Regions from separate parts of the Pseudomonas sp. FP2309 genome, predicted to be linked through region 1. Evidence: predicted binding sites of a transcription regulator. Region 1 holds the regulator's gene; each other region holds the start of a gene.
What was found. The regulator FliA, encoded in region 1, starts transcription of late flagellar genes. The targets are predictions, from matches to a motif close to CTAAAGTTTNNNNNNNNNNNGCCGNTAA.
Positions count from the first base shown of each region.

Region 2: PSH59_RS15255 (methyl-accepting chemotaxis protein) is a predicted target of FliA. The motif match lies at 2,189-2,216, and genes of this name have one in related genera.
Region 3: PSH59_RS17175 (methyl-accepting chemotaxis protein) is a predicted target of FliA. The motif match lies at 3,919-3,946, and genes of this name have one in related genera.

Region 1 covers NZ_CP117439.1:3,934,897-3,942,384, reverse strand. The annotation lists gene flhF (flagellar biosynthesis protein FlhF) at 1-1,260, shown strand, start outside; gene fleN (flagellar synthesis regulator FleN) at 1,367-2,200, shown strand; gene fliA (RNA polymerase sigma factor FliA) at 2,197-2,937, shown strand; gene PSH59_RS18015 (chemotaxis response regulator CheY) at 3,107-3,481, shown strand; gene PSH59_RS18010 (protein phosphatase CheZ) at 3,500-4,288, shown strand; gene PSH59_RS18005 (chemotaxis protein CheA) at 4,300-6,543, shown strand; gene PSH59_RS18000 (chemotaxis response regulator protein-glutamate methylesterase) at 6,592-7,488, shown strand, end outside.
Region 2 covers NZ_CP117439.1:3,356,730-3,364,217, forward strand. The annotation lists gene PSH59_RS15250 (helix-turn-helix domain-containing protein) at 1-140, shown strand, start outside; gene PSH59_RS15255 (methyl-accepting chemotaxis protein) at 477-2,099, opposite strand; tRNA gene PSH59_RS15260 (tRNA-Ser) at 2,874-2,964, opposite strand; gene PSH59_RS15265 (Bax inhibitor-1/YccA family protein) at 3,117-3,788, shown strand; gene murB (UDP-N-acetylmuramate dehydrogenase) at 3,850-4,869, opposite strand; gene PSH59_RS15275 (low molecular weight protein-tyrosine-phosphatase) at 4,866-5,330, opposite strand; gene kdsB (3-deoxy-manno-octulosonate cytidylyltransferase) at 5,330-6,094, opposite strand; gene PSH59_RS15285 (Trm112 family protein) at 6,091-6,276, opposite strand; gene lpxK (tetraacyldisaccharide 4'-kinase) at 6,300-7,310, opposite strand; gene PSH59_RS15295 (biopolymer transporter ExbD) at 7,310-7,488, opposite strand, start outside.
Region 3 covers NZ_CP117439.1:3,743,397-3,750,884, forward strand. The annotation lists gene PSH59_RS17165 (OPT family oligopeptide transporter) at 1-495, opposite strand, end outside; partial or broken gene PSH59_RS17170 (transposase) at 914-1,379, opposite strand; gene PSH59_RS17175 (methyl-accepting chemotaxis protein) at 1,592-3,649, opposite strand; gene PSH59_RS17180 (DUF3144 domain-containing protein) at 3,971-4,261, opposite strand; gene PSH59_RS17185 (tRNA (adenine(22)-N(1))-methyltransferase TrmK) at 4,301-4,993, opposite strand; gene PSH59_RS17190 (FadR/GntR family transcriptional regulator) at 5,007-5,717, opposite strand; gene PSH59_RS17195 (MFS transporter) at 6,065-7,429, shown strand; gene gudD (glucarate dehydratase) at 7,449-7,488, shown strand, end outside.

The DNA.
Region 1 (7,488 bases):
GATGAGCTGGGCGCCGACGCCGCGATTATCGGTAACCGTCGTATTGCCGGCGGTGTCGAGCTGACGGCTGCCCTGGATTACACGCCCCAGGCCCTGGCGCCACGTGTGCCGAACATGGAACTTGAAGACGAGCTGCGCAAGACCGCGTCGCGCATCGTCTCGGCCCAGGCTGAACTGAGCATGCGTGGCGACAGCGATGCCACCACCAATCGCCAGTTGTTCGCCGGCCTGCCATTGACCGCCGCCGAGCCACTGGTAGAGCCCACCTTCATCGAACCGCCGCGTCCTGCAGCGCCAGCCCCGGCCGCCGCAGTCGACCAGCGCGTGTTCGACTCGATGCGCTTTGAACTCAATGGCCTGCGCGAACTGCTGGAAGTCCAGCTCGGTTCGTTGGCCTGGACGCAGTTGCAAGGCAGCAAGCCGCAGCAGGCCAACCTGTGGCGCCGCCTGCAACGCATAGGCCTGTCCGGCCCGTTGTCCCGCGACCTGCTGGCCCTGACCACCGAAATCGAAGAGCCTCGCCAGGCCTGGCGCATGTTGCTGGCCCATCTGGCGCGGATGATCGCCACCCCGGAAGTCGAACCCCTGGAAGAGGGCGGTGTGATCGCCATGGTCGGCCCTGCCGGCATGGGCAAGACCACCACCCTGGCCAAGCTGGCCGCCCGTTATGTGCTCAAATACGGCGCCCATAACATTGCGTTGGTGAGCATGGACAGCTACCGCATCGGTGCCCAGGAGCAGCTCAAGACTCTGGGGCGCATCCTCAATGTGCCGGTGACCCACGTCGACCCGGGCCAATCCCTGGCCAACGCCCTCGATCCGCTGTTGCGCAAGCGCGTGGTGTTGATCGATACCGCGGGCCTGCAAGCCAGCGATCCGGCGTTGCGCATGCAGCTGGAAAGCCTGGCCGGGCGTGGCATCAAGTCGAAAAATTACCTGGTGCTTGCAACCACCAGCCAGAAACAGGTTCTTACCGCTGCTTATCACAGCTACAAGCGCTGCGGCCTGGCCGGTTGCATCCTGACTAAACTGGATGAAACCGCCAGCCTGGGCGAAGTGTTGAGCCTGGCGATCAGCCATGAACTGCCGGTTGCCTACCTGACCGATGGCCCGCGGATTCCGGATGACCTGCATCTGCCGCGCCGTCATCAGTTGGTCAGCCGCGCAGTGAGCGTGCAAATGCAAGAAGAGCCTAGCGAGGAAGCGATGGCCGATATGTTCGCCGACCTCTACCACAACCCCGCCAAACGGGTCGGTTGAAGTCAGGATGAACACCGTGAAATGTACCTACATTGATGGTCTGCAAGCGATTCAAGCGGCCAAGCCATGTAGCCTGCGTCTAAGCAAGACAAGGTAAAGAAATAAAATGGGCAGCATGCATCCCGTACAGGTGATCGCGGTGACCGGCGGCAAAGGTGGCGTCGGGAAAACTAACGTGTCAGTGAATTTGTCCCTGGCCCTGGCAGAGCTTGGCCGTCGCGTCATGCTGCTGGATGCTGACCTGGGGCTGGCGAACGTCGACGTTCTGCTGGGGCTGACGCCCAAACACACCCTTGCCGATGTGATCGAGGGGCGCTGTGAACTGCGCGATGTGCTGCTGCAGGGCCCTGGCGGTATCCGCATCGTGCCGGCCGCGTCCGGCACCCAGAGCATGGTGCACCTGAGCCCGGCGCAGCATGCCGGTCTGATTCAGGCCTTCAGTGATATCGGCGACAACCTCGACGTGCTGGTGATCGACACCGCCGCCGGGATCGGCGAGTCCGTGGTCAGCTTCGTGCGCGCGGCGCAGGAAGTGCTACTGGTGGTCTGCGATGAGCCCACCTCGATCACCGACGCCTACGCCCTGATCAAACTGCTTAACCGTGACTACGGCATGAACCGCTTCCGCGTGCTGGCCAACATGGCCCAGAGCCCGCAGGAAGGGCGCAACCTGTTCGCCAAGTTGACCAAGGTCACGGACCGCTTTCTCGATGTCGCCCTACAATACGTTGGTGCAGTGCCCTACGACGAGTGTGTGCGCAAGGCTGTGCAAAAGCAGCGTGCAGTCTACGAAGCGTTCCCTCGTTCCAAGTGCGCATTGGCGTTCAAGGCTATTGCTCAGAAGGTCGATACCTGGCCGTTGCCCGCCAACCCACGGGGGCATCTGGAGTTTTTCGTCGAGCGATTGGTACATCAGACGAGCGCAGGACCCGTGCTATGACAGCGAACGGCTATAACGCCTACAAGAAGTCTGCCCGTGACAGTCAGGGTGAGTTGATCGAGCGTTATGCGCCACTGGTCAAACGCATCGCTTATCACCTGCTGGCTCGCCTGCCCGCCAGCGTCCAGGTCGAAGACCTGATCCAGGCCGGCATGATCGGTCTGCTCGAAGTGTCGACCAAATACGACGCGAGCAAGGGTGCGAGTTTCGAGACGTATGCGGGTATCCGTATCCGTGGCGCCATGCTCGATGAAGTGCGCAAGGGTGACTGGGCGCCCCGTTCGGTGCACCGCAATACACGTATGGTCAGTGACGCAATTCGCGCAATTGAAGCAAAAACCGGTCGCGACGCTAAAGATCACGAAGTTGCGGCCGAACTCCAATTGAGTCTCGACGATTATTACGGGATTTTGAACGATACCTTGGGCAGCCGCCTGTTCAGTTTCGACGACCTGTTGCAGGACGGCGAACACGAAGGGTTGCACGAGGACGGCGCGAGTACTCACATGGAGCCGGCGCGCGACCTGGAGGATGAACGCTTCCAGGGGGCGTTGGCTGACGCGATTGCCAATTTGCCTGAGCGTGAGCGACTGGTATTGGCGCTGTACTACGACGAAGAGCTGAACCTCAAGGAAATCGGTGAGGTCCTGGGGGTCAGCGAATCGCGGGTCAGCCAGTTACACAGCCAGTGCGCCGCCCGCTTGCGGGGGCGTTTGGGAGAGTGGCGAGCGCGCTGACAGGCAGTGTGGGGACACTGCAAAGCGATACCGCGACGGTGATTGACCGTCGCGGGTTCGGCTCGTGGTGCCCCCGGCAGTCCTTTTTGTGTAATGCCTGTTGATTGAAATGGCGCGTCCAGGTGCTGGGCGCGTTTAAGACTGCTTGGAGGTCGAATTGGACAAGAACATGAAAATCCTCATCGTTGATGACTTCTCAACGATGCGGCGGATCATAAAAAACCTGTTGCGTGACCTTGGGTTCACAAACACGGTCGAGGCGGATGACGGCCTTACGGCGATTCCGATCCTCAACAGCGGGAGCATCGACTTTCTGGTAACCGACTGGAACATGCCGGGCATGACTGGCATCGACCTGCTGCGCCACGTGCGCGCCGACGAGAAACTTCGCAGCCTGCCTGTGTTGATGGTCACCGCCGAAGCCAAGCGTGAGCAGATCATCGAAGCCGCCCAAGCCGGGGTTAACGGTTACGTGGTCAAGCCATTCACTGCATTGGCCTTGAAAGAGAAGATCGAAAAAATCTTCGAACGCATCCACGGCTAATGCCATCGCGGGGGAGCTATGGAGCATAAAGAAACGACACTGGGAGACTTTGAGTCAACCCTGAAAAAGCATGCTCACCAGTTGGTCGACAGCCTTGAAAAAGGCCATTTCGGCGACGCGGTGCAGTTGATCCATGAGCTCAACCAGACCCGTGACCGCGGCCTGTACCAGGAAGTGGGCAAGCTCACACGCGAGCTGCACAGTGCAATTGTCAATTTTCAGATTGACCCGCACATGCCCCAGGCCGAAGAAATCTCGCAGATTACTGATGCCACCGAACGCCTGTCCTATGTGGTCAGGCTGACTGAGGCGGCGGCCAACCGCACCATGGACCTGGTGGAAAACGCCACGCCCCTGGTCAACGGCATGGCCACTGAAGCCCAGGCCCTGAGCAACGACTGGGGCCGCTTCATGCGCCGGGAAGTGGGAGCTGAAGAGTTTCGTGAGCTGGCACGTCGGGTTGAAGGGTTTTTGTCGCGCAGCGAGCAGGACAACCGCACGGTGTCCAGCAATCTCAACGATATTTTGCTGGCCCAGGATTACCAGGACCTCACCGGTCAGGTGATCAAGCGTGTGACTCAACTGGTCACCGAAGTGGAGAGCAACCTGCTCAAACTGGTGCTTATGGCAGGCCAGGTTGACCGTTTTGCCGGCATCGAACATGACCGCGAAGCGATCCTCTCGGAAAAAGATCCACAAAAACATCTCGCCAAGGGTGAAGGTCCGCAGATTCATGCCGATAAACGTGAAGACGTTGTGTCAGGTCAGGATGACGTAGATGACCTGTTATCCAGTTTAGGCTTCTAAGGAGCACCCACATGAGCTTCGGCGCCGATGAAGAGATCCTTCAGGATTTCCTTGTAGAGGCCGGCGAAATTTTAGAGCAACTGTCCGAACAACTGGTCGAGCTGGAAAGCCGTCCGGATGATGCGAACCTGCTCAATGCAATTTTTCGCGGTTTTCACACTGTAAAAGGGGGCGCCGGCTTCCTCCAGCTCCATGAGCTGGTGGAGTGCTGCCACATCGCCGAGAACGTGTTCGACATCCTGCGCAAGGGTGAGCGTCACGTTGATTCGGAGTTGATGGACGTGATTCTCGAAGCACTGGATGCGGTCAACGGCATGTTCAGCGAGGTGCGTGAACGTGCCCCGATCACCGCGGCAACGCCGGAACTGCTCGCGGCCCTGGCACGCTATGCAGAGCCTGCGGACACCACGGCAGCGCCGGTGGTTGAAGCGGCGCCTGAGCCGGTGGCCGAGCCTGAAGCGGACGTCACGGACAGCGAGTTCGAGCAGCTGCTCAACTCCCTCAGCGCCGTCAAGGCCGAAGCCGAAGCGCCTGCCGCCGTTGCCCCGGCAGTGGAGCCGACCAGCGAAGACATCACCGACGCAGAGTTCGAGTCGCTGCTCGACCAATTGCACGGCAAAGGCCAGTTCGCCGCCGATGCGGTGGCGCCGGTCGCAGCTGCGCCGGCCGGTGAGCAGGTGCCTGCCGCGCCTGTCAGCACTGACATCACCGATGACGAATTCGAAGCGTTGCTCGACCAACTGCATGGCAAAGGCACGTTTGCTGCCGACGCCCTGCCGGCAGTCGCGGCCACCGCTACCGCCGCAGCGCCTGCCGCCAGTGCAGCGCCTGCCGGTGATGGTCTGATCACCGATCACGAATTCGAAGCCCTGCTGGACGATTTGCACGGCAAGGGCAAGTTCAGCGAGGTGCCTGCGACCGGCGCCGTCGCCACAGCAGCCCCGGCTGCCGCTAAAGCGGCTGCCCCGGCCAAAGCCGCTGCGCCTGCCGCCGCCGCCAAACCTGCGGCTGCCCCGGCAGCAGCGCCGGCGCCGGCGCGTGCCGCCGCAGCCGCTGCACCGGCTGCGGACAAACCGGCCAGTGAAGCCGAAACCACCGTGCGGGTCGATACCGCGCGTCTGGACGACATCATGAACATGGTCGGCGAACTGGTACTGGTGCGTAACCGCCTGGTGCGCCTGGGCTTGAGCAGTGGCGATGAAGCCATGCAAAAGGCCGTGTCGAACCTCGACGTGGTCACCGCCGACCTGCAAACCGCGGTGATGAAAACGCGGATGCAGCCGATCAAGAAAGTCTTCGGCCGCTTCCCGCGTCTGGTTCGTGACCTGGCGCGTCAACTGAAGAAAGAGATCAACCTGGAACTGGTGGGTGAAGAAACCGACCTCGACAAAAACCTTGTCGAGGCCCTGGCCGACCCGCTGGTCCACTTGGTGCGCAACGCCGTCGACCACGGCGTGGAAACCCCGGAAGAGCGCGAAGCCTCGGGCAAGTCCCGCGGCGGCAAAGTGATTCTGGCGGCGGAGCAGGAGGGCGACCACATCCTGCTGTCGATCACCGATGACGGCAAAGGCATGGACCCGGCCATTCTGCGCAATATCGCGGTCAAGCGTGGCGTGATGGACAAGGACGCTGCCGATCGCCTGACCGACACCGAGTGCTACAACCTGATCTTCGCCCCTGGCTTCTCGACCAAGACCGAGATCTCCGACGTGTCGGGCCGTGGCGTGGGCATGGACGTGGTGAAGACCAAGATCAGCCAGCTCAACGGCTCGATCAATATCTACTCGACCAAGGGCCAGGGCTCGAAGATCGTGATCAAGGTGCCGTTGACCTTGGCGATCATGCCGACCCTGATGGTGATGCTGGGCAACCAGGCCTTCGCCTTCCCACTGGTCAACGTCAACGAAATCTTCCACCTCGACCTGTCGCGCACCAACGTGGTGGACGGCCAGGAAGTGGTGATCGTACGCGACAAGGCATTGCCCCTGTTCTACCTCAAGCGCTGGCTGGTTGCATCGGCCGCCCATGAGGAGCAGCACGAAGGCCATGTGGTGATTCTCTCGGTGGGCACCCAGCGTATCGGCTTTGTCGTCGATCAACTGGTGGGTCAGGAAGAAGTGGTCATCAAGCCTTTGGGCAAAATGCTGCAGGGAACCCCGGGCATGTCGGGTGCGACCATCACCGGTGACGGTCGGATCGCGCTGATTCTCGATGTTCCGAGCATGCTCAAGCGTTACGCCGCTCGGCGTATTTGATTCTGGTGGGGCAGGGCGGTAAAGCCTGCCCCACCTAACGGAGTGTTTATGGCAGTCAAGGTCCTGGTGGTGGACGATTCAGGTTTCTTCCGCCGCCGCGTCTCGGAAATTCTTTCCGCCGATCCAAGCATCCAGGTGGTCGGTACGGCCACCAACGGCAAAGAGGCGATTGATCAAGCCATTGCGCTCAAGCCGGATGTGATCACCATGGACTACGAGATGCCGATGATGGATGGCATCACGGCAGTTCGGCACATCATGCAACGCTGCCCGACCCCGGTTTTGATGTTTTCCTCGCTGACCCACGAAGGCGCCCGAGTGACCCTCGATGCGCTGGACGCGGGGGCGGTGGACTTCCTGCCGAAAAATTTCGAAGACATCTCGCGCAATCCCGAGAAGGTCAAGCAACTGCTGTGCGAGAAAGTCCACAGCATTTCCCGCAGTAATCGTCGCAGCTTGTTCAGTGCGCCGGCGCCCACTCCGGCACCGGTGGCGGCACCTGCTGCGCCCACCGGTTCCACGTTCGGCCGCCCGGCGCCAGCACCGCTTGCACGGCCTGCCGCGCCGCCGGTACGCGCCGCCGCGCCTGCTGCCGCGCATTCGCCGGCACCCAAGCGCAAGGCCTACAAGCTGGTCGCCATCGGCACCTCCACCGGTGGCCCAGTGGCGTTGCAGCGGGTGTTGACCCAGTTGCCGGCCAACTTTCCGGCGCCGATCGTGTTGATCCAGCACATGCCTGCGGCCTTTACCAAGGCGTTTGCCGAGCGTCTGGACAAGCTGTGCCGCATCAGCGTCAAGGAAGCCGAGGACGGCGACATCCTGCGCCCTGGCCTGGCGCTGCTGGCCCCCGGTGGCAAGCAGATGATGGTTGACGGGCGTGGCGCGATCAAAATCCTGCCGGGCGATGAGCGCCTGAACTACAAACCGTGTGTGGACATCACCTTC
Region 2 (7,488 bases), 580 kb from region 1:
TGTCGCCTATCTGGACGTGGGTCGTCGAGAACGTGGAGGACTTCCGCAAAGCGCGCGGCATATTCGACAGCCAGGATGACAAGCAACCTGCATGGCAGATACCCACATCGCCTGCATTGGGTTCACAAGTGCCTGACTAGGCGTCGTTTTACAAGAAGTGTGTTTAGGCCGTATCGGGCCCATCTCACTCGCGTGCTGCGTCGGTGACCATCATCACCTCGTTTTGCCAGTTGATCACATGGTGCGGCAGCAATGCCGGTGGGGTTGAGCGCAGTGTTTCGGTTGCCGTTGTTGAATTTGATGGCTGACATTGCCAAACGCCGAAACGCAAAAGCCCCACATTGCGGGGCTTTCGTTTGAATCTTGGCGGGAAACCAGGGGTTGGAACCTTGGGGACGTTGTTAGCGTTCGAAAGTTTCAGATGAGTTTAGAGAGTGAGGGGCGACTCAAACCGGACAAAAACTTCGGACACTTTCTTACAAGCGAAACTGACCTACTTCCTGTTTAAGTCCTATCGCCAACTGGTTCAAATCATTACTGGCGCGCAGAAGATCTTGCACAGAAAGATTGTTTTGCTCAGCCATCTGTGCCGAGCGCTCGACGTTACGAGCGACGTCCTGACTGGCAGCTGTTTGCTCACGTAAGGCCAGCGAAATCTGTTCGACTACCACGAGTACCTGACCAGAGCTTTCGCTAATTTCGGTAATAGCCATACCAGCCGACTCAGCCATTTCTACTCCCTGGCTAACTTCCAACACACCGCTGCGCATACTCTCCACAGTCTCACGGACTCCGAGTTGGATCTTTTCGATCATGCTGGCAATTTCTTTGGTGGATTTACCAGTGTTTTGCGCCAGCAAACGCACCTCATCGGCCACGACTGCAAAGCCGCGGCCTTGCTCACCAGCCCGAGCAGCCTCAATGGCAGCGTTGAGGGCGAGGAGATTAGTTTGATCCGCAATGCCTTGAATGACACTGATAATTGTAGATATCTGCTCAGAATGTTGGCCCAACTCTGACACTTTGGTCGAGGCATGCTGCACGGTTTTCGCGATACCGTTCATGCTGGTTAGGGTGTTCTGGATAACGGTGGATCCATCTGTTGATTGCTGACCAGAGCGATTAGCGAGGCCACCGGCCTCGTTTGCGTTGTTGGAGACATGGTTGATACTTACCGTAAGCTCTTCAACAGTGGCCGCCATCGCGGATGCAGCACTTGATTGTTCGCTTACCGCGCTGGAAAGCTGCTCCGAAGCCCCTGAGATCTTCTGAACGGATTCAATCAATTGACTGGCGGCTTTATTGATCTGCTGGATCATTTCCCGCAAGCGCGTTTGCATGCGATCAAACGCCTTGGGCAGCTCATCGCTGCTGCTAGTATCAATCACGGCGTCCAATCTACCTTCAGCAACCGCTGTCGCCGCGTCTATAGCTACTTGCAGGCGGGCACGCGTGGTGCGGCCTAAAGCATAGGCGAGGATGACCGCCAGAAAGGCAGCAATCAAACCACCGGCCACCAGAATAGTAATCGCGCGATCTTTGGCGTTGTTCATCTCCTGAGTGCGGCTTGCCAGCAGAACGTCTTCCGCCTGCGAAAGTTCTGCAATAATGCCGCGCATGTCATCCATTTTGGCTTTGTCTGCGCCCCTGCTTATGCGCTGATTCAGCGAATCCCCGGAGGTGCCGTTCTGTGTTATTTCACGCCGTTGAGCGATGATCGAATGGACGTCTTCGTCCAGCCAACGCTTTTGTAGCTGCTCCAATGAAGCAAGCCGTTTCTGCTGCTGCGCGTTATCAATCGTCAGTTCTTTGAGCGTCGCAAGACTGCTTGAGAACTCACTTTCACCGACAATCTGGGGTTCGAGAAAGCTGTCCTTGCCGCTGATGACGAAGCCGCGCATGCCGGTCTCAATATTGATCAACTGTTCTAGGGCGACCTGGGACTGACTTAACACGCGATAACTGTGGACGTTGCTATTAATCGCACTGTCTACCTGTCCAAAACCACGGTATGCGCTGATGACAAGGATGCCCAGCAGAACTACGATGGTGGCAAAGCTAAGGTACAGCTTTTGGGAAATACTGAGTTTGCTGTACATATGTATGCACTCGAATGGTGGAGCATCCTTCGCTCGGACGTTTAGTTTTTTAATGCAAAGATCGTATGAGCCGTATCGACTTCATTTTTTTATCGGCAACTACTGCCGTAGCTTTAGCGGCACTCTCAACAGGCATCAATTTGCAAAAGTGCGCTTCAAGACAAAAGTCCGCGCATCATGTCTTGCGTTATTAAACCCGCTGCCATCTGTGCGCAAACAACTGATCGTTCTCACTCCTCCGGAGCATTGGCAGTCGCGTCAATGTGCTTGATATAGGATCACTTGCATTGAGCCGCACCGATTGGATCAAACACATGATCGCCGCCACGGTTTTTCGCCTCTAAAGCTCGTTGCCTCACGTCACACCAGGTCAAAAACCAGAGGACTGCATACAGTCATGGCTTTGCCCAGCATGAACCTTGGTGAAGGCACATACGACTGGCTTGTGCTTCCCAGCAGCGGGATCAGCCCGCGGCGCCGGATGATAGGCGCAATGTCGCAGTTGGCTGAGTACATGGACTCAAGAAGGAGTTACAGCCGGACGCCAGAAGTAGCAAGACGATCGCGCAGAAAGCGTGGTTGTGCTGGGTATCGGATAATTCGCTGGCGCGTTGTTGATCCTGATCGCAGCTAGGTCACCCTTGCGCAAACGGCAATTTGTAAAGATTTGCGGAACTGCCTGAATCATGCGCAAACGATCAGGCGATAGACGACTGCTGCACCAAACCCCAAAAACGCAAAAGCCCCGCAATCGCGGGGCTTTCGTTTGAATCTTGGCGGGAAACCAGGGATTCGAACCCTGGGAACGCTATTAACGTTCGCCGGTTTTCAAGACCGGTGCATTCAACCACTCTGCCAATTTCCCTTGTGCGTCACAGGATTATAGTAAGCCATCCTGTCTCAGCGGGCGCCATAATACCCGAATGAAACACACTGTCAAACTCTCGCCATAGCTTGTTACAGAGCGTCTGTTATGATCTTTGCGACTGAACGTTTCAAAACCGAAGGAGTGTCGCCATGCGCGAACAGAATTACGCAGTGAATGGCAACGCGCAGGCTGAGCAGCTTGAAGTCAGCCGCGTGTTGCGCAACACCTATGGCTTGCTCGCCCTTACCCTCGCATTCAGCGGCGTGATGGCGTTTGTGGCGCAGCAGATGCACGTTGGCTACCCGAATATCTTTGTCGTGCTGATCGGCTTCTATGGTCTGTTCTTCCTGACCAACAAGCTGCGTGACTCGGCCTGGGGTCTGGTCTCGGCGTTTGCCTTGACCGGTTTCATGGGTTTTATCCTCGGCCCGATCCTCAACCGTTACCTCGGCATGGCTGGCGGTGCGGAAGTGGTCAGCTCGGCGTTTGCCATGACGGCGCTGGTGTTTGGTGGTCTGTCGGCCTACGTGCTGATCACTCGTAAGGACATGAGCTTCCTGGGTGGTTTCATCACCGCCGGTTTCTTCGTGTTGCTGGCGGCGGTAGTGGCGGGCATGTTCTTCCAGATCAGCGGTCTGCAACTGGCGATCAGCGCGGGTTTTGTGCTGTTCTCCTCCGTGTGCATCCTGTTCCAGACCAGTGCGATCATCCACGGCGGTGAGCGCAACTACATCATGGCCACCGTGAGCCTGTATGTATCGATCTACAACCTGTTTGTCAGCCTGTTACAGATCTTCGGCATCATGAGCCGTGACGACTGATTGTTAGCCGCATAAAAATGCCCCGTATCGAAAGATGCGGGGCATTTTTGTTTTCAGGGCATCAGTACTTGTTAGGTTCCATTTCCAGCTCGACCTTGAAACGCTCGGCGATGTCCCTTTGGATACGCTCGGCCAGGTTGGCGATGTCGTGCCCGCTGGCGCCGCCATAGTTGACCAACACCAGCGCTTGCAGCTTGTGCACGCCCGCATCGCCTTCGCGAAAGCCTTTCCAGCCGGCCTTGTCGATCAGCCAGCCGGCGGCGAGCTTCATTTGCCCATCCGCCTGAGGATAAGCGACCAGGTCCGGATACAGCGTCTGCAGCTCTTGAGCCAAGTCTTTGCTCACCAGCGGGTTTTTGAAGAAGCTGCCGGCATTGCCCAACACTGCGGGGTCCGGCAGTTTTTCGCGGCGGATGCTGCAGATGGCGCGGCTGACATCGCTCGGCGTCGCCTCGGTGATGCCCTGTCCGGCCAGGCGCTGTTGCACGGGGCCGTAGTCGAGCTTGAGGTGACTGGCGCGGCTCAGGGCAAAGCGCACGCGCAGGATCAGCCAACGCCCGGTTTCGTGCTTGAACAGGCTGTCACGGTAGGCAAAGTTGCACTCTTGCAGGCTGAAGTCCCGCAGCTCACCGGTTTGGCGGTCCAGCGCAGTAAGGCCGGCGAATACGTCCTTGATCTCCACACCGTAGGCGCCGATGTTCTGCATGGGGGCCGCGCCAACGGTGCCCGGGATCAGGCTGAGGTTTTCCAGACCGCAGAAACCCTGCTCCAGGGTCCACAGTACAAACGGGTGCCACGCCTCGCCCGCTTCGGCTTCGACTACCACGTGCTCGCCGTCATCGTGCAGCACGCGAATGCCGGTGCTGGCCATACGTAGCACCAGAGCAGAAATGTCCTGGGTCAGCAGCAGGTTGCTGCCGCCGCCGATCACCAGCAACGGCAACCCCTGCGCCGACGCATAAGCCAGGGCTTCACGTACATCGGCGTCGGTGTGGGCCTCGGCGAACAGCTGCGCACGCACATCCAGGCCAAAGCTGTTGAATGGTTTGAGCGATACCTGCGCAAGCACTTGCAAGGTCATAACCGCCCCTTCAATTCGATTACCAATAAATCACAGGCGCGCTCGATCAGATCCAGGACCCGCTCGAAGCCTTGCTCACCTTCGTAATAAGGATCTGGCACTTCAACCACTTCCGAGGCATAACGACGCAGGAACAAGTCCAGCTCGGCCTTGCCCTGCCCAGGGTGCAGTGCCTTGAGGTTACGCAGGTTGCTGGCGTCCATGGCCAGGATCAGGTCATAGCGCGCAAAGTCGGCGCGGGTCACCTGCTGTGCGCGCTGAGCCGACAAGTCGTAACCGCGCACCAGCGCCGCACGTTGGCTGCGCTGGTCTGGCGGATTGCCGATGTGCCATTCGCCGGTGCCCGCGGAGGCAACTTCGACCTGGCCGGCCAGTCCCGCTTCGCGCAATTTATGGCGCAACACACCTTCGGCAGTGGGCGAGCGGCAGATATTGCCCAGGCAAACGAACAAAACCTCCATCAGGCCCCCAGCAGGCGACGCACGCGCTCAAGGTCTTCAGGGGTGTCAACGCCGGCAGGCGGCGCTTCCAGTGCATCGCCCACGTGGATACGCACGCCGTGCCAAAGCGCACGCAGTTGTTCCAGGGATTCGGTGTTTTCCAGCCAGCATGGGCCCCAGCTGACGAAGTCATGCAGGAATCCGGCGCGATAAGCGTAGATACCGATGTGACGGCGATAGGGCACGCCTTCGGGCAACAGGTCAGGGCGCTTGGCAAAGGCGTCACGCGCCCATGGCAAGGTCGAGCGACTGAAGGTCAGGGCCAGGCCGTTCATATCGCTGACCACCTTCACGACGTTCGGGTTGAACAGGGTTTCGATGTCTTCGATCGGTTCGGCGAGGGTCGCCATGCGCGCTTCGCCGTGGGCGGCCAGGTTGGCGGCCACCTGGTCGATCACACTCGGCGGAATCAGCGGCTCGTCGCCTTGCACGTTGACTACAATGGCGTCCGGCGCCAGGCCCAACTGCGCGGCCACTTCGGCCAGACGGTCGGTGCCAGAGTTGTGGTCTTCGCGGGTCAGCACCGCTTCGGCGCCGAAGCCTTTGCAGGCCTCGATGATGCGCGGGTCATCGGTGGCGACCACCACACGTGCGGCGCTGCTTTTGCAGGCCTGCTCCCACACCAGTTGGATCATCGGCTTGCTGCCGATCAATTGCAGCGGCTTGCCCGGCAGGCGGGTCGATGCGTAGCGCGAGGGAATGACAACGGTAAAGGCGGTGGTCATTTATCCAGGCGCTCATCGGTGGTCAGGGTGCGGGCTTCGCTTTCCAGCATCACCGGAATGCCATCACGGATCGGGTAAGCCAGGCCTGCGCCCTTGCTGATCAGCTCGGTTTTATCGGCGCTGAGCTTGAGCGGGCCTTTGCAGATCGGGCAAGCGAGGATGTCGAGCAGTTTGGTGTCCATGAGTGTTTCCTGGAAAGAAGCGTTTAAGGCAAGAGTCGGGCGGGCAGCAGGCGCATCAGTTGCGTGTCGAACCAGGCGACGAACGCCGGCGACGGCACTGCATCTACCGCAAGGTACCACCAGTGCGGCTGGGCAAAGGCGCGGCACTTCACCGCGTCCTTTTCGGTCATGACCAACGGTAACGACGGGCTGAAATTCAAGACCTCGGCGCTGTAAGGCGCATGGTCGGCAAAAGCATGGTGGATCGGCCGCCAGTGTAGCGTTTCAAGGGTATTGAAGAAACGTTGCGGGTTACCGATGCCCGCGACCGCGTGCACCTGCTGGCCGACGGGGAAGTGATCCACGGGCTGACGCGCGCCGGTCTGCAGGTTGACCAGCGCCGTTGGCATGAGGCGAAAGGCAAAGCCATCTTCGCGGTCGCCGGCAGCGCCGTTATAGAGCAGCGCATCGACACTGTGCAAACGCTCTACCGGCTCACGCAATGGCCCGGCCGGCAGGCAACGACGGTTGCCCAGACCACGGGCGGCGTCGATCAGCACCAGTTCAAGGTCGCGGGCCAGGCGGTAGTGTTGCAGGCCGTCGTCGGAGAGGATCAGGTCCAGGCTGTCGGTTGCCAGCAGCGCCTTGACCGCACGGCTGCGGTCCGGATCGATCATCAAGGGCACGCCGCAGCGCTGCACGATCAGCAAAGGTTCATCCCCGGCCACTTCGGCGCTGTGGCTGGCTTCGACTCGCCACGGGAACGCTGGCGGCTTGGCGCCATAGCCACGGCTGACCACGCCCACCTTCAAGCCGCTGCGTCGGCAGTGGTCGATCAACCACAGGATCAACGGTGTCTTGCCGGTGCCGCCCACGGTGATGTTACCGACCACCACCACCGGCACCGGCGCTTGATAACTATCGCCCTCGCCCGCCACGAAGCGTGCACGTTTGCGCAGCACCACACTGCGATACAGTGCCTCCAGCGGCCGTAACAGGATGAGCGCAGGATGGCCTTCATACCAGGCTTTGAGCAGACGATCAGACATGGCCATCAGGGTTGGCCCGCCGCCTCGACGGTGCTCATGCGCAGATGGCTGAAACCGAGCTTGCCGGCCGCATCCATCGCGGTGATCACGGCCTGGTGCTGGGTTTTGCCATCGGCACTGATGGACAGCGGCATCTTGGTATCGCCCCCGGACGCTTTCTCCAGCGCGGCCATCAGGCTGGCGA
Region 3 (7,488 bases), 190 kb from region 1:
GCCGTGGTTGTAGATGTGCAGCAGGGTTTCCAGCGTGGCCATGCCTTCGGGAAATTTCAGCGCCTTGTCATTGAGCAGTGAGGGGCGCAGGTACCAGGCGATCCAGATCCCCAGAAAGCTCACCGAGAACACCCAGGCGATCATCGGCAGCGCATCCAGCTGATTACCGGTCAACAGCGTGTAGGCCGGAATCGGCGCCACCAACCCGCCGGAGATAATCGACGCGGCGGCCGAAGCGACGGTCTGGTTGATATTGCTTTCATGCAACGTCCACGGCAGTTGCGCGGACGAACGCCTGGCCAGGCCTTGCCAGATGGCGTACCCCACCAGCAAGGCAATGATCGACATGTTGAACGACCAACCGATCTTCAGTCCGGCGTACACGTTGGAAGGCGTGAGCAGAATCCCGAGCAGCGTGCCGGTGATGACGGCACGCAGGCTCAGTTCGCGTTCTACGGGGGCGTACTGGGGAATGGCTGGCGAGGCTGAAAGCATGCGGATTCCTTTCGGCGTGAAACAGGGCGACCTAACAAGTGAGCCCTGTGGGGGCCGAAGGTTCCTGATTCAGGTTTGTTCCAGTCAGCATGCTTTGTTGTGAAAAGGCCTGTTGTGGTGAGCGGGCTTGCCCCGCGCCGGGCTGCGCAGCAGCCCTAAAACCAACACCGCGGTTCGCCTGGACGAATGCAGTACGCTTGATGGGGCCGCTTCGCAGCCCAGCGCGGGGCAAGCCCGCTCACCACAGCGGTTTCACTGAACATCACCGCGAGCTGCGGGCAAGCAACCGGGTCGATCTGACACCATGAGGTCACTGCGATACCTATGCTGAGCGAGCATGTTGCAGTGAGCGGGCTCACTGCAATAAATCACTCACCCACGGAGCGTTCAGTCGCGATGAACAGCGGGCGAGCCCCGTTCAGAGCCACGCAGCATCCCACAATGCGTAATCCCCCACGCGCTGCACCAAACCCGCCCGCAGCGGGTTGGCAATGATGTAACGGGCCATATTGCGACTGTCCTCCTCCGCTCGCACCGCCCTATCGTGATAACCAGGTTGCCAGACACGCGTGGTGCTTCGAAGGTGCCGATTGATGGTGAGCGTGCTGTGGGACTTTGTACGTCGTACGACGTACGACGTCGGCCAAACTCTGCTGCTTGAGCTCGAACAACCAGTGAATATGATCGGGCATGATGACCCAAGCCAGGGAATCAATCAGCCCCAGCTCATGAACCTGACGGAACTCAGCGACCAGCAGACGGCCGAGGTACAGGTCAGTGAACAGCCGCTGCCGCTGGTGAACCACCAGGGTGATGAGATAACTGCGGCCGATTTCCGAATAGCGACCGCGACGCAGTCGATGGGATTGAGGCGGGGTGCGCATGTCGTTGCTCTGCGTAAATAGTCTGGAGAGCATTGACGCTAGCTGGCCGCCAGAGAGGCGCCCGTGTCATGTGGTGACCGAATATATCCAGACTCCAACGTCAGCCCCCTTTGGTGAACTGAACTGTTGTTGTGAGCGGGCTTGCCGCTCACCACAGAGATCGAGGCGGTCACCCAATGCCTTATCAACCCGACGGTGAGTTAAGCCGTTCCTCAGCCCAGACGAAACCGTGCGGTGTTGTCACTCAACGCCCGGCTGCCCTTGCTCAGGGTGTCCGCCGCTCGATTCACCGCCCGCGCGCCCTCCAGCAAACGCCCTGCCGCCTGGTCGACCTGCTGGATATTGCCGCTCACTTCATCGGCCGTCGCGGCTTGTTCTTCCACCGCCGTGGCGATTTGCGCCAGGGTGTCGGTGACGTTCTGCACCGCCCCGGCAATCTCGCCCAAACGCGTGCCCAACCCGGTGACGGACTCGGCGTCGGTCAAGGCCTGCTCGCACGCGACGCCCATCAGGGTGACTGCCTGGCTGACCGTTGCACGCAGGCTGTCGACGGTGCTGGCGATCTGCGCCGTGGAGGCCTGGGTGCGTTGTGACAGGCTGCGCACTTCATCGGCCACCACCGCAAAGCCACGCCCCTGCTCACCGGCGCGCGCCGCTTCGATGGCGGCGTTAAGCGCCAGCAAGTTGGTCTGTTCCGCGATGCCGCGAATGGTGTCGACCACCGATTGAATCTGCTGGCCCTGCTGACTCACTTGCTGCAACGCATCGGCGGTGTCGGTGAGGCGTTGGTTGAGTTGCTGGATGCTGGCCGTGGTGCGTTGGCTGTCGCGGCTGCTGTCTTCAGCGATGCGCCGTGTTTGCTGGGCACTGCCGGACGCCTGTTCGCAGCTTCGAGCAACGCCCATGGAAGTCGCGGCCAACTGGGTGGCGGCGGCGGCGATCTGGCTGATCTGGTGTTGCTGGTCTTCCACTTCGCTGAGGGTGCTGCCCGATTGAGAATTGAGGGTGAGCACGGCTGAACCCAACTGCTGGGTCTCATGGTTGACGCCCAGCAGGCTGGTGCGCAATTGCACCACCGCCACGTTCAGCGCCTTACTGATCACCGCGAGTTCGTCACGCCCTTGCACCTCCACCTCCACACACAGGTTGCCGTCGCGCAGGGACTCGGCCAGCGTCGTGATGCCACCGGCGCTGCGGCGGATGGAGGCTTCCAGGCACATAAACAGGTACAGCGCAGCCAGCGCCAGCAGGCTGAAGGTCGCCGCCACGGGGATGAACTGTTGGAGCAAGCGATCGTGGTAATAACTCAGGCGATCGTTCAACGAGTTCAACGACTGGTTGCGCAGCGCGCTCAGGCCGCCGAGCATGGCGTCGACACTGCGGTCGAACGCGGCGGTGTCGAGCTTGATCGTGCCGCCGAACACACCGTCGTCGAGCACTTTGAGTTCGTTATCCAGCACCTGCAGGCCACTGTCGTACTTTGCAGTCCAGGGCTCCATGCCTGCGTATGGCTTGGCTTTGAGCGAAGCGGCGGCTTTGATCAACTGGTCACGCGCATCGCCGATGCGGCCACGCAGGTCACGCAATTGCAAACGGCTTTGCAGGGTGAACTGCCCCGAGGCAATGGACGACTGCCCGACACTGGCCATGCGGCCGATGCGCTCGATCAGGTCGGACGTCTGTTGCGTGGAGATCTGCATCATCAGATAGGTTTCCAGCCACGGGTCGAGGATCAGCCCGGTGTCCAGGGCGATCTGCTCGCGCAACGCCTGCGCGGCACTGAGCGCCGAGGTGAAGCGGTCGTACCCGTCCGGCCACCAGCCCACGGTGCGCAGCGACTGGGTGTCCATCCCTTTGACCGCCGCTTGCAGGCTTTGGAAGCGCGACAGGATCTCCGCGCTGGCCTGTTGCGCCTTGAGCGTCTCGCTCAGGGCCTGCAGGCTTTGCTCGATCTGCGGGTAATTGGCGTCCACCGCACTCATCGCGGCCTTGGCCGCCGGGGTGGGCTCGCGCAGCAGGTCGACCGCTTTCCAGCGCGCCGCCAGGTTGCGCTGTACGCTCAGTTGAACGTCCAGCGTATCGAGCGCCAGCAACTGGCGCACGCCGGATTGTTCGCTGGCGATCACGTTCAATTTCTCGCGATAGTCCTGGCCGATCATCCACAGGCTGCCGGCCAGCGGCAACATGAAGAGGAAGAACAGGATCTGAAATTTACGTGCGAATCCGAAACGTCCGAGCAGGCGGATACCGGGTGTTAACAAGCTGTGCATGTCCGACTACTCCCTCAAACAACCCACTCGATTAAACAGCGGGCCAAGCCTTGAAATGACTAACGGCAAAATGCCATGTCATTGATTAGGCTGGCTCTAGCAAGATACGGGCCGCTGGCCCAGGGCCCCGAAACAGGGCGGGCGGCACGGTAATGGAGCCAGTTGTGTGCGCGAAAATGGGGCAAAAGCACTCAAGGGCGGCCGATAAGCTGTAACCGCCGCAGACGCTTGCCCAACACGCATTTCAAAAGGCTCTCAATCACAGCCATCTATCGGCCGCGAACCGAACAAACTTGAAGGGCTGATCAAAAACACCCGCGCCTATTTGACCTGCATGTACTGAGCAAAATGATTGATGTGATCGTCCAGGTTGTCTTCCAGCATCATCCGGTACTGATCGCAGCAATACTTGAGCATCGCTTCGCGCTCTGCGGCCATGTGCTCGCCGGACTTGAAGTTGCGCGCCAGGGCCCAGGCGTTGAAGCGGGTGGTGCCGAACATCATTGAGGCGCTGACCTGGCCGAGGTTGTCGAAGGTTTTAAGTTGTTCGTTCGACAGTTCGATGTGCGCATCGGCGCGGTCGTAGAACGCTTGGTCGGTGGCGTCTGCCATGGCGGGGCTCCAGAGTGATGATGGTTGAATGAACGGGTATCAAGCCAGCAGCGCGGTGATCCAGCGAATCTGCCGAATGATCGCTTGCCGCTTGGCGTCGGGCACCGTCTGCGCCTGCGCGAAACCGGCCAGGGTCTTTTGTCGCAGGCGCAATGCCCGCTGCCACTTGGCCAAAAATGCCGGGCTGCGGGCCTGCATCAGGAGCGGGCCGAAGTAGAGTTGCTCGGCGCTGTACAACACCGGTTCAGCGCGCTCGGCGACGATGATTTCATAGAAAAACCGGTTCTCGCGCAGCAGCTCTTCGCTGACGATGCGGTAACCGTTGTTCATCAACCAGACGCGCAGCGGTTGCTCGCCGCCGTTGGGTTGCAGGATCAGGCGTTCAACCCCGTTCAGGCAGGCCTTGCCGGCGTCAAGGATGTCGCGGATCGTCTCGCCGCCCATGCCGCACAGGCTGATCGCGGTAATCCGGTCTGCCGGTGCGATGGCCGCCAAGCCATTGGCCAGGCGCACCGTGATCTGCTGTTCCAGGCCGTTGTCACGCACGGTGCGCTCGGCCGCCTGGAACGGCGTGGTCGCCACCTCCCCCGCCACCGCCGCCTCGATCGCGCCGCGGCGCAGCAGCGCCACCGGCAGGTAGGCATGGTCCGAGCCGATATCGGCCAGCCGCGCGCCATGGGGCACGTGCGCTGCCACGCGCTCAAGGCGCGTGGACAAGGAGTGTTCGTTCAACCTGTGGTCCTTATCATTCCCCGGAAAACCGATCCCGGCTGTTGGTCAGATGCAACACCATGGCGGCCCGAGCCGCGTCCGGGTCCTGGCGCTTGATCGCGTTGAAGATCGCCTCATGTTCGCGGCTCGCCAACTGCCCGAGCTGGGCAAAATCGGCGCCACCGCGCTCGTCACTCTTGACCTGGGCACGTGGAATCATCGCATTGCCCAAGTGCTGCATGATTTCGCTGAAGAATGTATTGCCGGTGGCTTCGGCGATCAACTGATGAAAGCGCTTGTCCTCCTCCACACAACTGTCGTTGTTGACCAGGGACGCCTGGTAGTCGTCCAGCGCCTGGCGCATGTGGGCCAGTTGCACGTCGGTGCGGCGCAGCGCGGCCAGCGCCACCGCTTGCACCTCCAGGCCAAGGCGCAACTCAAGCATGTTGCGCACGCTGGCGACCGTGTCGACATGCAGGCGCAAGCCTTGCCGGGCCTGTTGCGCCAATACAAAGGTGCCGATGCCGTGACGCGTCTCCACCAGTCCCGATGCCTGCAACTTGGACAGCGCCTCACGCACCACCGTCCGGCTTACGCCGTGCTCCAGCACGATGGTGGATTCCGAGGGCAGTTTCTCACCGGGCTTGAGTTGACCCAGCAGGATGCGCTGGGTCAAGGCGTCGACCACGCCTTGGGCCAGGTTGTTGGAACGTCTACGCACAGGAGGCGAGCTTTCAATGGGCATTGCTACAGGTCCACGGGACTGGGCTGGCGGGGAGCTTAACACCCTGCGCAAGGGCAACGCAGGGTGGATTGCGCAAACCTTTAACTTGTATGACAACCAATCTTTATCGACCTTTTTTGGCGAGCCTCACAGGGCTCAGCTTGCGGCACCTACTGTGACTTCAATGGCCCAACAACATCCAAAAAACCCAGTAAATAAAGGCAAATAACCGAATCATCCAGCTACTCCCCAGCCTTATAAAAATAAAAACCGCCTGTCCTGGATTGCGAACCCAAGAAAAGCACTTGTATGATGTCTATCAACAAGACGCACAAACCCGCATAAAAATAATCAAGGGGAGTTTTTCAATGGTGAGCCCTACACGCCATGCACCTGCCGCTTCAAGCAGTGATCCGGTCCTTGCGCGCGCCGTGCGCAAAGTGAAGAGCCATGTGCTTCCACTGTTCGTGATCATGTTCATCCTCAACTACATCGACCGGGTCAATATCGGCTTTGTGCGCACGCACATGGAACATGACCTGGGCATCGGCGCCGCGGCCTACGGCTTTGGCGCCGGGTTGTTCTTCATCGGGTATGCCCTGTTCGAAGTGCCCTCCAACATGCTGCTGCAAAAGGTCGGCGCGCGGATCTGGCTGACCCGCATCATGTTCACCTGGGGCATCGTCGCCACGCTGATGGCCTTCATCCAGAACGAAACCCACTTCTACATCCTGCGTTTTCTGCTGGGCGTAGCCGAAGCCGGCTTCTTTCCGGGAGTGATCTACTACTTCACGCGCTGGTTGCCTGGCGTGGAGCGCGGCAAAGCCATCGCGATCTTCCTCAGTGGTTCGGCAGTCGCCTCGTTGATCTCGGGCCCGCTGTCAGGGGCGCTGTTGCAGATCGAAGGCTTTGGTTTTCACGGCTGGCAATGGATGTTCGCCATCGAAGGCCTGGCCTCGGTGGTGATCGGCTTTTTTGTATGGTTCTGGCTCGACTCCAAACCCCACGATGCCAAATGGATGACCCGCGAAGAACAGGACGCCCTCGTCGGCGCTATCGACGAGGAACAACGCCAGCGTGAGGCACTGACCAGCGTCAAACCAACGATCGGCAAGCTGCTCAAGGACCGTCAGATCCTGCTGTTTTGCGCGCTGTACTTCTGTATCCAACTGACCATTTACGCGGCGACGTTCTGGCTGCCGAGCATCATCAAGAAAATGGGTGACTTGAGTGATGTGCAGGTGGGTTTCTTCAACTCGATACCCTGGTTGATCTCGATCATCGCCATGTACGCCTTCGCATCGCTGTCGGGCAAGTTCAAGTTCCAACAGGCCTGGGTGGCGGTGGCGCTGTTGATTGCGGCGGCAGGCATGTTCATGTCCACCACCGGCGGACCAGTCTTTGCCTTTGTGGCGATCTGCTTTGCGGCCATCGGGTTCAAGTCGGCGTCGTCACTGTTCTGGCCGATCCCCCAGGGCTACCTGGATGTACGCATCGCAGCGGCGGTGATCGCGCTGATCAACTCCATCGGCAACCTGGGCGGCTTCGTCGCGCCGACCACCTTTGGCTTTTTGGAGCAGACCACCGGGTCGATCCAGGGCGGCCTCTACGGCCTGGCCGGCACCTCGGTGCTGGCGGCGATCCTGGTGTTCTTCGCCAAGACCGCACCCTCTGCCGCACTCGCATCGCCAGACGTGACGCCCAACGGCGCCGCCCTCAGCAAACCACTTTGAGCCTACCCAGGAATTTGCCATGAATACTCCAGTCATCACCCACTTGCAGGTCATCCCCG